DNA from 2 places in the Saccharopolyspora antibiotica genome. Region 2 is predicted to be linked to the other one. Evidence: riboswitches for the same ligand, from Rfam matches in the RefSeq annotation. Region 2 holds a riboswitch; the other holds the start of a gene.
The links. A riboswitch is a leader RNA that binds a small molecule or an ion and turns the genes downstream of it on or off. The one in region 2 is predicted to bind cobalamin.
Positions count from the first base shown of each region.

Region 1: linked by a shared signal. The riboswitch ahead of ACL03H_RS18625 (putative cobaltochelatase) and the one ahead of ACL03H_RS04040 (ABC transporter substrate-binding protein) in region 2 are both predicted to bind cobalamin.

Region 1 covers NZ_JBJZOI010000022.1:701-5,394, reverse strand. The annotation lists gene ACL03H_RS18635 (S1 family peptidase) at 188-955, shown strand; gene ACL03H_RS18630 (GNAT family N-acetyltransferase) at 1,177-1,644, shown strand; cobalamin riboswitch at 1,714-1,854, shown strand; gene ACL03H_RS18625 (putative cobaltochelatase) at 1,910-4,012, shown strand; gene cobO (cob(I)yrinic acid a,c-diamide adenosyltransferase) at 4,427-4,694, shown strand, end outside.
Region 2 covers NZ_JBJZOI010000004.1:165,376-170,069, reverse strand. The annotation lists gene ACL03H_RS04050 (ABC transporter ATP-binding protein) at 1-119, opposite strand, end outside; gene ACL03H_RS04045 (FecCD family ABC transporter permease) at 116-1,150, opposite strand; gene ACL03H_RS04040 (ABC transporter substrate-binding protein) at 1,147-2,148, opposite strand; cobalamin riboswitch at 2,231-2,363, opposite strand; gene ACL03H_RS04035 (cytochrome P450) at 2,512-3,723, opposite strand; gene ACL03H_RS04030 (SAM-dependent methyltransferase) at 3,822-4,643, opposite strand.

The DNA.
Region 1 (4,694 bases), on a different contig from region 2:
CCCGGATCGGAAGGCTGGAATGCGGGAGGAACGGCGATCGGCCGTGCTTATGCTCCGCAGCTTTTCCTGCCTGTAGCCATATTAACGAAAAATTCTTGTGATGCGGTGTGACCTCGCCCTCGTGATCTCGCGGTGATCGGCTCGCTACCGTGTGCCGCCGTACGCAGCAGCGAGCCAGGAGGTCGCCGTGTCCGACCACGCCCGCCCAGCCGTCCGGACGGCCTCCGGAGGCCTCGCGGCGACCGCCGCCCTCGCGCTGCTCGCCGCCCCGGCCCACGCCGGGGAGCGGGTGCTCGGCGGCACCGAGGAGGCGTCCGCGTCCTGGGTGGTGGCGCTGACCGACCGGGACGGCCGCCAGTTCTGCGGCGGCACGCTGGTCACCCCGGTCAAGGTCGTCACCGCCGCGCACTGCGTGGACTCGCGCGCTCCCGCGGGCCTGCGGGTGATCAGCGGGCGGCCGGACCTGCGCGCGAGCACCGGCGCGGTGCGCACCGTGGGCGAGGTCTGGGTGCACCCCGGCTTCCGCGACGTCACCGCGGGCGACGACGTCGCCGTGCTGACGCTCGCCGAGCCCGCACCGGAGCCGACCTTGCCGCTCGCGGGGGCGGAGGAGACCGAGCGCTACCGGCCCGGCGCCCCGGCGCGGGTCTTCGGCTGGGGTCGCACCACCGAGACCGGGCCCTCCTCCGAGGTGTTGCGCTCCGTCGAGGTCGCGATCAGCGACGACGCCGGGTGCCGGGTCGCCTATCCGGAGCACGATCCGGGAACCCGGGTCTGCGCGGGCGTGCCCGACGGGGGCAGGGACGCGTGCGCGGGCGACTCCGGCGGCCCGCTGGTCGCGGACGGGATGCTGATCGGCGTGGTCTCCTACGGCACCGGATGCGGTCGCCCCGGCGTGCCGGGCGTGTACACCCGGGTCTCCTCGGTGGCCGACGCGGTGGCGGCGCGGCTCTGACCGCCCGCCCGCGCGCCCGCCCGCGCGCCGGCCCGGCGGCAGCCGCCCACCCCGGGGAGGGCGCTGGTCGCGTGGAATGTCCGTTTCCCCGGGGTCGTCGGGGCGTGCGCAGCGCTTCCCGCTCGGGCGGCGCCGCGGACCCCTGATCGCGGAGCGTGTCGTGCGCTACTCCCGCCGCAGGTGATGGGGGTTCCGTAGCCGGAATGTGATATCCCGTGGGGGTGACCCTGCAACCGCTCGCCACCGCCGTCCACCGCGCCTACACGGCCGACCTCGACGCCGAGGACCTCTACCGCATGCTCCGCCTGCGCGTGGACGTGTTCGTGGTCGAGCAGAACTGCGCGTACCCGGAGCTCGACGGGCGGGACCTGGAGAACAGCACCCGCCACTTCTGGATCGACTCCGCCGACGGGTACGTGCTCGGCTACCTCCGGTTGCTGGAAGACCCCGATGGCGGCTTCCGCATCGGCCGCGTCGCCACCGCGAAGAGCGCGCGCGGTCTCGGCCTCGGGCGCAAGCTGATGCGCGCGGCGCTGGCGGAGATCCAGCGCGCCCCCGCCGCCCTCTCCGCGCAGAGCCACGCGCAGGACTTCTACCGGAGCTTCGGCTTCGAGCCCGCGGGTGAGGAGTATCTCGAAGACGGCATCCCGCACGTCGACATGCGCCGATGCCCCGCTCCGCGCGGCTGAGCCCGCCGACGCGGTTCCTCGGCCGAGCGTGATCTGCGACGATGCACGCTGGTCCCAGCCTGGGCAGGTCAGGAAGCCGGTGCGAATCCGGCGCGGTCGGCGCCACTGTGACCGGGGAGCGGACCTCCCCCGCGAGCCACCGGGCGCGTCAGCGGACGCTGCTGCCTGGGAAGGCCGGAGTTCCGCGCTGATCCGGGAGCCAGGACACTGCCTCGCCCGGCACAGCCGACATCGGGGCGTCCGAGACCCGAGGAAGGAACCTGGCATGTCTGCTCCCGGGAGCCCGCGCTTCCCGTTCACCGCCGTGGTCGGGCATGACGACCTGCGGCTGGCGCTGCTGCTCAACGCGGTGCACCCGCGCATCGGCGGAGTGCTGGTGCGCGGCGAGAAGGGCACCGCGAAATCGACGGTGGTGCGCGCCCTCGCGTCGCTGCTGCCCGCGCTGGAGGTCGTGCCCGGCTGCCGCTTCGGCTGCGATCCGCACCGGCCCGACCCGAGCTGCCCCGACGGCCCGCACGGGCCCGCCCCGGGCGAGGTCCGGCCCGCCGAGCTGGTGGAGCTGCCGGTCGGCGCGACCGAGGACCGGTTGGTCGGTTCGCTGGATCTGGAGCGCGCGCTGGCCGAGGGGATCAGCGCCTACCAGCCGGGGCTGCTCGCCGCCGCGCACCGCGGCGTGCTCTACGTCGACGAGGTCAACCTGCTGCACGATCACTTGGTGGACCTGCTGCTCGACGCGGCGGCGATGGGTCGCGCGCACGTGGAGCGCGAGGGCGTGTCGGTGACGCACGCCGCCTCCTTCCTGCTGGTGGGCACCATGAATCCGGAGGAGGGCGAGCTGCGGCCGCAGCTGCTCGACCGGTTCGGGCTGACCGTGCACGTCGCGGCGTCTCGGGACGTGGCGACCCGCACCGAGGTGGTGCGCAGGCGGTTGGCCTTCGAGGCCGACCCGGCCGGCTTCGCCGAGCGGTGGGCCGGGCCGGACGCCGAGCTGGCGGACCGGATCGCCGAGGCCCGGTCCAGGGTGGACGCGGTGCGGTTGCCCGATTCCGAGCTGCGGCGCATCTCCGCCCTGTGCGCCTCCTTCGACGTGGACGGGATGCGCGCGGACCTGGTGCTGGCCCGCACCGCCGTCGCGCACGCCGCCTGGCGCGGCGCGGACGAGGTGGCGGAGTCCGATGTGGAGGCCGCGGCCCGGCTGGCGCTGCCGCACCGCCGCCGCCGCGACCCGTTCGACGAGCCCGGGGTGGAGGAGGACCAGTTGCAGCAGGCCCTCCAGGACGCCGCGCAGCACGCGGGCGAGGACTCCGGCGACGGCGATCCGGACGACGACCCGGACGGCCCCGGGGACGGCCCGGGTGGCGGTGGCTCCCCGGACGGCGGTCCGCAGGACGGCCCGGACGGCCCCGGTGGCGGGGAGGCGCCCGCGCCGGACGACGACGCCGGCGGTGCCGGGCAGCAGGACGGGAACGGCCGGGGCGGGGAGCGCGGACCGGCTCCCGCCGACAAGCCCCCGGCCGCGCCCGCTCCGGCGTTCCGGGCCCGGCTGCTGGAGGTCCCCGGCATCGGCGAGGGCGCCCCCGGTAGGCGCTCCCGCGCCCGTTCCCGCAGCGGACAGGCGGTTCGTGCCTCCACAGTGGACGGACATGGCGTGCACCTGCCCGCCACGCTGATCGCCGCCGCCCCGCACCAGCGGGCGCGCGGGCGCGGCGGCCCCGGGCTCGTGCTGCGGCGCGAGGACGTCCGCCGCTCGGTCCGCGAGGGGCGGGAGGGCAACCTGGTGCTGTTCGCCGTGGACGCCTCCGGTTCGATGGCCGCCCGCGAGCGGATGTCGGCGGTGAGCGGTGCCGTGCTCTCGCTGCTGCGGGACGCCTACCAGCGCCGGGACAAGGTCGGCGTGGTCACCTTCCGGGGGGCGGACGCCGAGCTGGCGCTGCCCCCGACCTCCTCGGTGGAGATCGCCGCCACCCGGATGCGCGACCTGCGCACCGGGGGCCGCACCCCGCTGGCCGCGGGCTTGCTCAAGGTCCGGCAGGTCGTCGGCACCGAGCGCACCCGCGACCCCCAGCGGCGTCCGCTGCTGGTCCTGCTCACCGACGGCAAGGCAACTGTTCCCGCCGGGGAGGGCGGTGACGGGCGGAGCCGGGCGCAGCGCGCGGTGCGGGACTCGATGCGGGCGGCGGGACTGCTCGGCGGGCTGGGCGTGGCCTCCGTGGTGGTCGACTGCGAGCAGGGCGTGGTGCGCCTCGGGCTCGCCGCGCAGGTCGCGGCCGCCCTGGGTGGCGCCTGCCTCCGGCTGGATGAGCTGTCCGCGGACGCCGTCGCCGGGGTGGTCCGCGCTGCCCGGGACGTGGGGTCTCGCGCTGCTTGATTCCGATTCGATTACGACACCAGTCGGACGGAGTAGGAATATCCCGGCGAAGTTGGTAAGCTGTGAATCGTCCACCTGACCCCCAGGGGTGGACCACGAAGCACCCTCGCGCTCCCGATGACCCCCAGGTCGGTTGAGCGCGGGGGTGCTTTTTTGTCCTTGTGCGGCCCCGGAGTCCGCTCGCCGCGAGACCCGGCGCGCGGCGCCGGAGATCGTCCGCGCTCGGCGGAGAACGTCTCGAAGGGCAGGGCGCGCGCGGGGGTCCGATCAGCGCCTCCGGCGCCGTCCTCGTTGGCGGAGCGGGAAATCGTCGCCCCGCCCCGAGCGGACGAGCCGGGAAATCGTCGCCCCGGAGCGGATGAGCTCGGATACAGCTCGCCCCGGGCGTCGCCATCCGTGACCTAGGGTCGGGCCATGCCTCAGGGAAAGCCATCCACCGTTCCGGCCGACGGCCTCACCACCCGGCAGCGCCGCAACCGCCCGCTGCTGGTCGTGCACACCGGGGAGATGAAGGGGAAGTCCACCAGCGCCTTCGGCATGGCCCTGCGCGGCTGGAACCAGGGCTGGTCGCTCGGCGTGTTCCAGTTCGTGAAGTCGGCGAAGTGGAAGGTCGGCGAGGAGACCGCGTTCCGCGCCCTCGGCAGGCTGCACGAGGAGACCGGGGAGGGCGGTCCCGTCGAGT
Region 2 (4,694 bases):
CCGGACCCGTTCGGTCCGAGCAGCCCCGCGGTGCGGCCCTCGCCCACCGTCAGCCGCACCCCGTCGAGGACGAGGGCGCCGCCTGCCGACCAGGACACCTCGTGCGCGGTGACGCTCACGACATCCTCCCCCGCCGGACCAGCAGCACCGCGAAGGCGGGCACGCCGACGAGCGCGGTGACCACGCCGACCGGGACCTCCTGCGGGGCCGCGATCGTCGTGGCCAGCACGTCCACCCACACCAGCAGCACCGCGCCGAGCACGGCGGTCACCGGCAGCAGCACCCGGTGCCGGGGCCCGACCAGCAGCCGCGCGGCCTGCGGCAGCACGAGCCCGACGAAGCCGATCGCCCCGGCGGCGGCCACCAGCGTCGCGGCCAGCAGCGCCGTGGCCACCAGCAGCACCAGCCGCAGCCGGGCCACGCGCACTCCGAGCGAGGCGGCGGCGTCCTGGCCGAAGGCGAAGGCGTCCAGCGCGGCGGCCCGGGACTGGCACAGCACCAAGCAGCCCGCGCACACGGCCCCGGCCAGCGCCACGTCGTTCCACCGCGCCCCCGACAGCGAGCCCAGCAGCCAGAACAGCACGCCGCGGGTCTGCTCCGCGTCCGCCGAGGTGATCACGATGTAGGAGGTGAGCGCGGAGAACAGCTGGGTCCCCGCGACCCCGGCCAGCACGGTGTGCCCGGTGGCGCCGCCCGCGAGCGCGGCCAGCAGCATCACCAGTGCGAACGCCACCAGTGCCCCGGCGAAAGCCCCGGCGGTGAGGCCGACGACCCCGCCGCCGAGCCCGAGCACCACGATCGACACCGCCCCGGTCGAGGCTCCCGCCGACACGCCGAGCAGGAAGGGGTCGGCCAGCGGGTTGCGCAGCACCGACTGCAACACCGCCCCGCACACCCCGAGCCCGGACCCGCACACCGCGGCCAGCAGCGCCCGCGGCAGCCGCAGCTGCCACACGATGCCCTGGCCGATGCGGGACACGCCGGTCTCCAGCAGCCCGAGCCGGTCGGCGACCACGCTGCCGACGTCGGCGAGGCTGAGATCGGCGGGCCCGAGGGTGACCGCGACCCCGATCGACAGCAGCAGTGCCGGGATCCCGGCCAGCACGATCGCGGTACCCGGCAGCCGCCCGGCGGGCAGCGCCGCGGTCACCGCTTCCGGTCCAGCTCGACGAGCCGGTCGGCCAGCCGTTCGATGCCCGTGACCGTGCGCAGGCTGATGTTGAGCTCGGTGCCGGTCATGGGCATGAGCCGGCCCGCGCGCACGGCTCCGAGCCGGGACACCGCCGGGTCCTCGCGCAGGAACCGCGTCTTCGCCGCCAGTCCGTCGCCCTCCCCGTCGCGGGTGAGGTCGCCGAGCACCAGCAGGTCCGGGTCGCGGGCGAGGACGTCCTCCCACGAGACCTGCGGCCACATCGAGGCCTGGTCCCCGTAGGCGTTGCGCACGCCCAGCTCCCTGGCCATGATCGCCGGGGAACCGGTGGACCCGGCCACGTACGGGGATTCGGTGCGGGCGAACCAGAACAGCACCGAGGTGTCCGGCGGGGACTCCAGGTTCGCGACCCGGGCCCGGGCCGCCTCGACCCTGCTCGTCAGCTGGGCGACGAGCTCGTGGCCGCGCTCGGGGACGCCGAACAGACCGGCGATCTCCCGCACCTCCTGGTAGATGTCGGCCAGCTCGACCGGCTCGGCCAGCGGCGCCTCCTCCGGCAGGCAGTTGCTCGGGGACAGGTAGGTCGGCACCCCGAGCTCGGCAAACCGCTCGCGATCGGCGACCCGCTCGTCGGTGAACATCGCCCGGTAGGCGCCCAGCACGATGTCCGGTTCGGTGCCGAGCACCGCCTCGAACGACGGGGTCTCGTCGCTGAGGCGCGGGACGTGGGCGTTGGCCGCCGCCAGCGCGGGATCGACCGGCTCGGTCCAGGTCGCGGTGCCGACGATCCGGTCGGCGAGCCCCAGCGAGAGCATGATCTCGGTGGTCGACTGGTTCAGCGACACCGCCCGTCGCGGCGGGCTGGTCACGGTGACGTCGGTGTCGCAGTTGCGCAGCGTCGTCCCGGACGCGGCGGTGTCCTCGGCGGGCGCGGAGCAGGAGGCCAGCAGGGCGGCGACCAGCGCCACCCACCCGGTGCGGGCGCGCGGTAACGGCATGTCACGAGTTCCTCACCCCGGACCCAGGCGCGGGGTCCGGCAGCAGCGACCCGGCACCGCCTGCGGCCCGGGGAGCCGGCCTGGTCTTCGGGCTCGGGTTCAGCGGGCGAGGTCCCTTCCCCGATCGCGTGATCGAGTGGTGTCCGCCCGCGCGGGCGGTCCTCGCCCATCGCCCCTACCGCTGCGCGTCAGCTCCGGCTTCCGACCGGATTCCCCGCCCATTCCGGGCACGACTGGCTCCCGGGCACCCTAACCGGGCGCACCGCTGCCGCATCAAGGTGATGTTCCTCGCCGCACGGTGGTGGTGGCCCCCGGCGCGCTCCGGCGGGGTGGCGATCACCCCGCCGGGACCGCGCCGCCGCGTCACCAGGTGACGGGCAGCGCGTGCAGGCCGAAGATCGCGGCGTCGTTCTTCAGCGGCAGCTCACCGGGGTCGCACGCGGGCCGCAGCTCGGGGATCTTCCGGAACAGCGTGCGGTAGACGATCTCCAGCTCCATCCGGGCCAGGTTCTGCCCGAGGCACTGGTGCGGGCCGTAGCCGAAGGCGACGTGCTGCCGGGCGCCGCGGTCCACGTCGATCTCCTCGGGCCGCGCGAAGGCCGCCGGATCGCGGTTCGCGGCGCCGCCCAGCGCGAACACGCCCTCCCCCGCCTTGATCGGCTGTCCGCCGATCTCCAGGTCGTCCTTGGCGATCCGCACCGTGATCAGATCGGTGATGCTGAAGTAGCGCAGCAGCTCGTCCACGACCTCCAGCGCTCCCTCGGCCGCTCCGGTGACGCGCTCGCGCAGCTCGGGGGCGCGCATCAGCGCCAGCGAACCCAGCGAGATCATGTTCCCGGTGGTGTCGTGCCCGGCGGTCAGCAGCAGGAAGGCCAGGTCCACGAGCTCGGCGTGGTCGTAGGAGCGGTCCTCGGGCGTCTTGGCGGCCTGGCGGCTGAGCAGGTCGTCGCCGGGATCCGCCTCCTTCCGGGTGACCAAGTCGTCGAGGTAGGACTGCAGGTCGAAGAAGGCCCGCTGCCGGGCCAGCGGGGGCTCGGTCGTGTTGAGCATCGTGGACGTGCGGTCCTCGAAGAACTCGTGGTCGCCGTAGGAGACGCCGAGCAGTTCGCAGATCACCAGCGACGGAACCGGGAACGACAGCGCGCGCACCAGGTCGGCCGGACGCGGTCCGGCCAGCATCGCGTCCACCGCCTCGTCCACGACCTGCTGCACCCGGGGACGCATCGCCTCGGTCTTGCGCAGCGTGAACTCGCCGACGACGGCGCGGCGGGCCCGGGTGTGCACCGGCGGGTCCATTCCCGCCAGCGAGAGCGTGGAATCGTTGTCGCTCTTGGCCAGCTCCACCACGTGCGGGAAGTTCGGATCACCCCGGTCGGAGCTCAGCCGGGGATCGACGAGGGCTCGGCGGACGTCCTCGTAGCGGGTGACGATCCAGGCGTGCCTGCCGGTGGGCAGCAGCACCCGGCGCACCGGGGTGCTCTCGCGCAGCTCGGGGTACTCCTCCGGCAGCCGGAACGGGCAGGTGCGGGGTGGGGGGAAGGCCAGTGCGGTGTCGTCCTCGGCCAGATCGGGCACGGGAGATCGGTCCTTCGGTGCGGGGCGCCGCGGCGCCGGGTGGGCCGGGGTGCGGAGGTCCCGTCCGTCCACACCGGACGCCGGGACCGGTCCTGGGGTCAGCGCGGCTTCTCGGCGGTGAGCAGCGCGGAGCCGAACTCGTCCACGTCGACCATGTCCGCCGGGCTGAACTTCGCGTCGCCGCCCTCCGCGAAGACCGGGTCCAGCTGGTCGTTGTCCCGGCTCATCTGCTGGAAGGTGGGGCGCACGCTCTGCTCGGTGATGTCCAGCAGCTCGGTGAAGCGCAGGCCCGCGCGGCGCAGCATCGGCAGGTAGTCGTCGCCGTCGGCGAGGGTCATGATGAAGTCGCGCAGCAGCCGGTCGACGTGCCGCTGCTTGTCGGCGGGGATCGGGCCGCGGGCGAAGAAGTCGGTGAGCACGATCCGCCCGCCGGGCCTGAGCACCCGCCGGACCTCCCGGAATACCTGCTCGCGGTCGGGCATGTGGAAGATCGACTCGATGGCGATGGCGGCGTCGAAGGACTCGTCGGGGAACGGCAGCTCCATCGCGTCGGCGTGCTGGAACTCCACCTGGCCGGACAGGCCCTCCGCCTCGGCGATCTCGGTGGCGCGGGTGATCTGGTCTCGGCTGATCGCGATGCCGGTGACGTGCGCCCCGGTCCGGCGGGCGATGCGCCCGGCGGGCTGGCCGAGCCCGCAGCCCACGTCCAGCACCCGGTGCCCCGGCCGCAGCAGCAGCCGGTCGGCCATCATGTCGGTGAGCCGATCCGCCGCCTCCACCAGCGGCACGCCGGTGTCGTCGAGGTCCCAGAAACCGAGGTGCAGGCTGCCGCCGGTCCCCTCGGTGTCGAGCGCGGTGAGCCGGTCGTAGAGCAGTCCGACCTCTTCGGGGACGGACAGGGCGGAGTCGTGCGCGGACATGGGGGTTCCTCCTGGTGTTGTTCGCGGGAAGAGGAGTTCGACGGGAACGGG